One region of the Acidihalobacter yilgarnensis genome, then DNA from elsewhere that is predicted to be linked to it. Evidence: predicted binding sites of a transcription regulator. Region 1 holds the regulator's gene; the other holds the start of a gene.
What was found. Region 1 encodes sigma-54, which starts transcription at its own class of promoters, with help from an activator protein. Its sites were predicted from a motif close to TGGCANGNTNCNTGCTT; they were not measured.

Region 1 (3,411 bases):
AGGCGAATTCGCGGCTACCCAGTACCTGTACGCAGTGCGGGTGTATCAGGTTGAGATGGCCTACCAGGGTGGCGCCGCCCCAGTGAGTATCGGCCGCAGACAGACGCTGCCCTCCGCTCGAACGTCCCGCCACCCAGGAAAGTTCGAGGCGTTTGCCGAGGGCTTGATAGAGGGTTTCAGCGGAGAGCGTGGCGTCCATGACGTCGCCTAGGCGGCGTGCCTGGCATCCCAGTCATTGAGCAGTCCCAGGGCGGACTCGCTGTCGTGGGCACCCCGTAGTTGTTGCACGGTGATCGGGTCGCTGAACAACTGAGCCAGTCTTGAGAGCGTGTCCAGGTGTTCGCTGGTGCACTCCTCGGGGACCACCAGGGCGAACAGAAGATCAACCGGCGCCTGGTCGGGGGCATCGAAATCGATGCCCCCGTTCAATTTGATGAAGGCGGCCTGGGTTTCCTTGAGGCCAGCCATGCGGCCGTGCGGTATCGCTACGCCATGTCCCAAGCCGGTACTGCCCAGGCGCTCGCGTGCGAGCAGGGTATCGAAGACCTCATTGGAGGAAACCTGTCCACCCTTGGCCAGGAGTTCGCTTAGTGCCTCCAGTGCCCGCTTTTTACTGTGGATGTCCGCATCGTTGAGGATGCGTTCGGTCGTGAGTAATTCGCCTATCTGCATGGTTCAGGTGTCGCCTGTGTGTTTCAGATGGCCGTGCGTTTGGTCGCTTCGGCCTTGTGATGGTCTTTGGTCTTTTCCTTGTGCTTGATCACCTGCCGGTCGAGCTTGTCGACGAGCGAGTCGATAGCGGCATACATGTCTTCGTCGACGGCATCTGCGAAGAGTTGGTTGCCGCTGAGGTTCAGACTGGCTTCGGCCTTCTGACGCAATTTCTCTACGGAAAGAATTACGTGGACATCGATCATATTGTCGAAGTGTCGTTCGAGACGCTGGAATTTGTCGCTTACGTAGTCGCGTAGTGCATCGGTCAACTCTACGTGGTGCCCAGACAGGTTGATTTGCATACGATACTCCTCGTTGAGGGCTGTGTCTTAACTGCCCATTTGGGGGCGGTGCCATCATGGCCGACGTTGCTCGCCGTCCGCGGTTCCCTGTGCGGGGCGTGGACGGCGGGTAACATCTCCCACCGCCGGGTTTCGACGCTGGCGCCCGACTGTGCTCCCTGGTCACGGCCGGAATGCGGGTGTCGGTCCGTATTGCGCCAAGTCGAAGAATTTTGTGAGATCTCCATGATTTGAGTCTAGTTGAGTCGTTTGCGATCGCTGGAGGACGGAATGTTCATGCCCTCTCGGTATTTGGCGACCGTGCGGCGCGCAACCTGTATCCCCTTCTCGCTGAGCAGATCTGCGATCTTGCTGTCCGACAAAGGTTTGTCGCCGGGTTCGGATTCGACCAGTTTGCGGATCATGGCGCGAATCGCGACTGCGGAGCATTCACCGCCATCGGCGGTACCGACGTGGCTGGAGAAGAAGTACTTGAATTCGAAGATGCCGCGGGGCGTGTACATGTATTTCTGGGTAGTGACGCGAGAGATGGTCGATTCGTGCATTTCGACCTGTTCCGCAATGTCGCGCAGGACCAGGGGCTTCATCGCCTCCTCGCCATATTCGAGAAACCCCCTCTGCTGCTCGACGATGGCAGTGGCGACACGTAGCAAGGTTTCGTTACGGCTTTGCAGGCTTTTGATGAACCAGCGCGCTTCCTGCAGCTGATTTTTCATGTAGGTGTTGTCAACGCTGCTGTCTGCGCGCCGTACCATTGATGCGTAGGTGGAATTCAAGCGTAGGCGCGGCGCAACTTCAGAGTTGAGCTCCACGCGCCAGCGCTGACCCTGTTTGCGGACCGTCACGTCGGGGACGATATATTCGGGTCGGCTATTGCTGATCTGTGCACCAGGCCGCGGATTGAGCGACTGGATCAGTGCGATGGTTTCCTGCAGGCCAGCCTCGTCCAGTTCCAGGTGGCGCATCAGTGCCTTGAGATCGTGATTCCCGAGCAGGTCGATATGGGATTGCACCAAGCGCCGCGCCTGTATCAACCACGGTATATCTTGTGGCATCTCAGAAAGTTGTATGTCGAGGCATTCCGCCAGATTGCGGGCGCCGCAACCTGGAGGATCTAGCCGTTGCACGAGATGGAGGACGGCCTCGATGTCCTCGATTTCGAGATCGGCCTGCAATTGCGCGGCGAGTGATCCACGGATGTTCTCGATATCCTCCTGAAGATAACCGTCACCGCCGATCGAGTCGATCAGGGTCATGGCGATCAGGCGATCCTGCTCGTTCATGGGTGCCAAGTGCACTTGCCAGAGCAGATGATCGATCAGCGACTCGCCATCGCCGCTTTGTGATTCGTAGGGGTCGCGGTCATCGGCTTCGGACGAGCCGGAGCCCGCTGCGGTTGGCGGCTCGTAAATATCGTCCCAGGCACTGTCGACCGGCAATTCGTCTGGGATGGTGTCTTGGGATGGGTTGTCTTCGGCGGCGCCTTCGCGAGATTCGCCGTTGATTTGCTCGCCATCCGCGCCCTCAACTCGCCCGGAATCCTCGTCGACCTCGAGCATCGGGTTGGTTTCCAGGACTTCCTGAATATGTGTCTGTAGCTCGAGTGTCGAGTACTGCAATAGGCGTATGGCCTGCTGCAGTTGAGGCGTCATCGCCAGGGATTGCCCCAGCCGGAGTTGAAGTGAAGGCTTGATCATCGCGTTTGATGTTTATCTTGAATTCGCGTTTAACGCAATGGTCATCGTCGGACTCTTGGGTATCTCGGGTTGCTTACAGGCGGAAGTCCTGACCCAGATAGACCTCGCGGGCCTTCTGGTTGTCCAGGATATCTTCCGGGGTGCCTTCGGCAAGCACATGCCCGTCGCTCAATATATAGGCGCGCTGACAGATGCCGAGGGTCTCACGTACGTTATGGTCGGTAATCAAGACGCCAATATCCCGGTCGCTCAAATGTCGCACGATGCGCTGAATATCGAGCACCGAGATGGGATCGACACCGGCAAAGGGTTCGTCTAGCAGGATGAATGCGGGCTCGGCTGCCAAGGCACGGGCAATCTCCACACGCCGTCGTTCACCACCGGAGAGGCTGAATCCGCGACTGCTGCGAATATGCCCGATCTGCAGTTCATCCAGCAGACTTTCCAGGGTTTCATTCTGTGCCTTGGGGTCGAAATTGTCACGCAGTTCGAGTACCGCGCGGATATTGTCTTCGACGCTGAGGCGGCGGAATACCGAGGCTTCCTGAGGCAGATAGCCGACGCCCATGCGCGCGCGCGCATGCATGGGGAATCGGGTGATGTCCTGATCATTGAGGCGAATATGGCCAGAATCTGGCTGGATCAGGCCCACGATGATGTAAAAGCAGGTGGTTTTACCCGCGCCGTTGGGGCCGAGC
Region 2 (3,411 bases), 200 kb from region 1:
TTGGGTGAGGCCGGGGGCACGAAATTCATTTATAACTATGACATGTCCGTCGATCCTACATCTGCGATCGGATCGCCCTCAACATACTGGGCGTATTTGGGCGCGACCGGGCCCTGGGGAACGCTCAAGGCCGGTCGACTTGAATCGACCTATTTCAATGATGTGGTATTGCCCTTCACACCTTTTTGGTGGATGTATCCCACCGTAGTAGCAAATTTCGAGCAGGACAAGGCGATTTCTTACGTTTCGCCGACTATGGGGGGATTTACAGTATCTGCCGAGGGCTTCAACATCGGGAAGGGTTCGTCTGCCAGCAGCAAGTCGACGAACAATTACGGGCTTTCTGGCACCTATACGACGGGTGATTTCAGCTTCGCGGCAGGTTTTGAGAGCTTTTCCAAGTACGGGGATGGCGCCGCTAAGTACAGTGCATCGCCTTCGCAGACCGTATGGTTGACGCCGGTAAACGAATATTCCGGCGTATTGCTTAAGAATAAGGTGGGCCTGCGGGGTACTTACAGCTCGGGACCTTTGACTGTCAGTGTGGGGGGCTTCGGTTTCAAGCCCACGTCCATGCTGCTGACGGCGACGCAGAATACACATGAGATTTATACCTATCTTGCGACCGCGAGCTATGCCTTCAATCCGAAATGGACTGTGATGGGCAATGTGTCGACCACGACGCAGGGTGCTAGCGGCACGTTGTCTCGTACGCGCGGCACACTGACTACGCTGGGCTTGGCCTATGCGCCAATTAGCAGTGTGGCGTTCTACGCCGAATATCAGTATGCGGACAAAAAGGCCGTGGAAAGTGGATTGGACAGCGATGTGCTGGATGCTGCCGCAAGTTCGGTGGCGGTTCCCGGCACGAAGGCTGCTAGCCAATTCGTTATTGGGGGTACGTACAGCTTCTAGTTTGTTCCGTTTGTTTCGTTCTTGAAAAAATCCGGGCGCTCGTCGCCCGGATTTTTTTGTGTCCCATATTGGTGCGGCAGCCGAGCTTCATGAGGGAGTATACGGTTATTGACGTAGCATCATCGCACCATAATGGTGCGATGATGCTTGCGTTCTCTGGATGATTGTCGCTTTTTTGTATTAAAAACAATGGTCTTGTTTGGCCTTCTTTAAATGGCACGCCCCCTGCATGTCTGTGCCTCAAGCCCGCGTCGCAGGGTGCCAAGCCAATTAGGAGTGATTGCTATGGAAACGGGAGGCAAACAGGTATGAAGCTGCTCATCGCCATTATCAAACCCTTCAAGCTCGACGAGGTTCGGGAGGCGCTTTCCGAAATCGGCGTCAAGGGGATCACCGTCGCGGAGGTCAAGGGCTTCGGGCGTCAGAAGGGACACACCGAACTCTACCGCGGCGCGGAATACGTGGTGGATTTTCTACCCAAGGTGAAGATCGAGGTTGCTCTGGACGACGCTTTGGTCGATCAGGCCATCGAGGCCATCAGCAAGGCAGCCAGCACCGGCAAGATCGGCGACGGCAAGATATTCCTGTGCCCGCTTGAGCAGGCCATTCGTATCCGTACCGGCGAAACCGGTAGCGAAGCCCTTTAAGGCTATAAAAATCTAGATGAGGAAACTTTCGATGAAATCTAAGCACGCATTGGGAGCGATCGGGGGACTGTTCGGCTTGGTGGGCTTGTGGATGCTCCCGGGTTTGGCCATGGCTGCCGACGCAACACCGAAGATCAACTCGGGCGACACCGCCTGGATGCTGACATCCACCGCATTGGTTCTGATGATGACCATACCGGGCGTAGCGCTTTTCTACGGTGGCATGGTACGCAAGAAAAATCTGATTTCAGTGGCGGCGAAGACCTTTGCCGTGACCTGTTTGATCACGGCCGTCTGGACGATTATCGGCTATTCGCTGGCCTTCACTTCGGGTAATGGTTTCGTCGGTGGCCTGAGTCGCTTCTTCCTGAGCGGCATGGGTTACAACGCGATGAGCGGGACCATCCCCGAATCGGTGTTCATGACCTTCCAGATGACCTTTGCCATCATTACTCCGGCACTGATCATCGGCTCGATCGTCGAACGCATGAAATTCTCGGCAATGTTGTGGTTCATGGGCTTGTGGTCGGTGTTGGTTTATTCGCCGATCGCGCACATGGTCTGGGGTCCGGGTGGCTGGTTGGGTGGCGACGGCGTGCTCGACTTTGCGGGAGGCACGGTGGTGCATATCAACGCGGGTGTGGCCGGTCTGGTGGCTGCACTGGTGTTGGGCAAGCGTAAGGGGTACCGCAAGGATCCGATGCCGCCTGTGAACGTGGTGTTCACCATGGCCGGTGCCGCATTGCTGTGGGTCGGTTGGTTCGGTTTCAATGCGGGTTCTGCTGTGGCCGCCAACGCGACTGCTGGCATGGCCATGGCCGTGACCCAGATCGCAACCGGCATTGCCGCGCTGTCGTGGATGTTCGCCGAGTGGGCGGCTCGTGGCAAACCCACTCTGCTGGGCATGAGTTCGGGTGCGGTGGCTGGTCTTGTGGCGATCACCCCGGCTTCCGGTTTCGTGGGGCCGACCGGTGCCATCGTGATTGGTATCGCTGCCGGCGTGCTCTGCTTCTGGGCCTCGGTCTACCTCAAGAACATGCTCGGTTATGACGATTCGCTCGATGCCTTTGGCGTCCATGCGGTCGGCGGCATCGTCGGTGCGATGTTGACCGGCATTTTTGCGGCCGCGATGTTCGGTGGTGCCGGCTTGTCCGACGCGGCTGGCGGCAGCATCATGCATCAGCTCGGTATTCAGGGGTTCGGTGTCATGGTGACGATTGTGTACGACGCGATCATGACCTTCATTATCATCAAGGTAATCGACGTAATCATGGGTATCCGTGTGACGGAAGAGGATGAGGTCGAGGGCCTCGACGTTTCCCAGCACGGTGAGCAGGTCTACGAATAACAATCAAGCGATTGTGTTCAATCGAACGGGCGCCACTGGCGCCCGTTCTTTTTTATCTCTCCTTTATCTCGCTGGGCTCGAATGATCGGCGCGATCCCCGCATAATCCCCGCCCCATGAATGCCTCACATCCCAAAAGCGACGACGTTGCGCGGACATCCCAGCGTTTGAGCGTGGAAGGCTTACGCACTCCAGTAGTCGGTCCTTACTCGCTGTCGCTCGCAGCGGGCGAGTGTGTCGTGTTGACCGGACCGTCTGGAAGCGGCAAGTCGCTGCTTTTACGTGCAATCTGCGATCTCGACCCGTCCACAGGCATGGTGTTCCTGAATGGTCGAATGCGAGACGACTTCCCACCACGCGATTGGCGACGCTCGGTCGGGCTGTTGCCCGCGGAACCGGCTTGGTGGGCGGAGGTGGTGGGCGAGCATTTCCCGCAGGGTAGCGACGGCGTGCTCGAGGCGCTTGGCTTCGGACCGGAAGTGATGGGTTGGGAGGTGATGCG

Region 2: the regulator sigma-54 is predicted to act here: its motif matches at 1,130-1,146, upstream of BI364_RS15665 (P-II family nitrogen regulator).

The regions. Positions count from the first base shown of each region.
Region 1 is NZ_CP017415.1:3,047,061-3,050,471, reverse strand. It holds gene hprK (HPr(Ser) kinase/phosphatase) at 1-199, opposite strand, end outside; gene BI364_RS14750 (PTS sugar transporter subunit IIA) at 208-672, opposite strand; gene hpf (ribosome hibernation-promoting factor, HPF/YfiA family) at 696-1,016, opposite strand; gene BI364_RS14740 (RNA polymerase factor sigma-54) at 1,253-2,713, opposite strand; gene lptB (LPS export ABC transporter ATP-binding protein) at 2,787-3,411, opposite strand, start outside.
Region 2 is NZ_CP017415.1:3,245,855-3,249,265, reverse strand. It holds gene BI364_RS15670 (porin) at 1-915, shown strand, start outside; gene BI364_RS15665 (P-II family nitrogen regulator) at 1,224-1,562, shown strand; gene BI364_RS15660 (ammonium transporter) at 1,594-2,910, shown strand; gene BI364_RS15655 (ABC transporter ATP-binding protein) at 3,026-3,411, shown strand, end outside.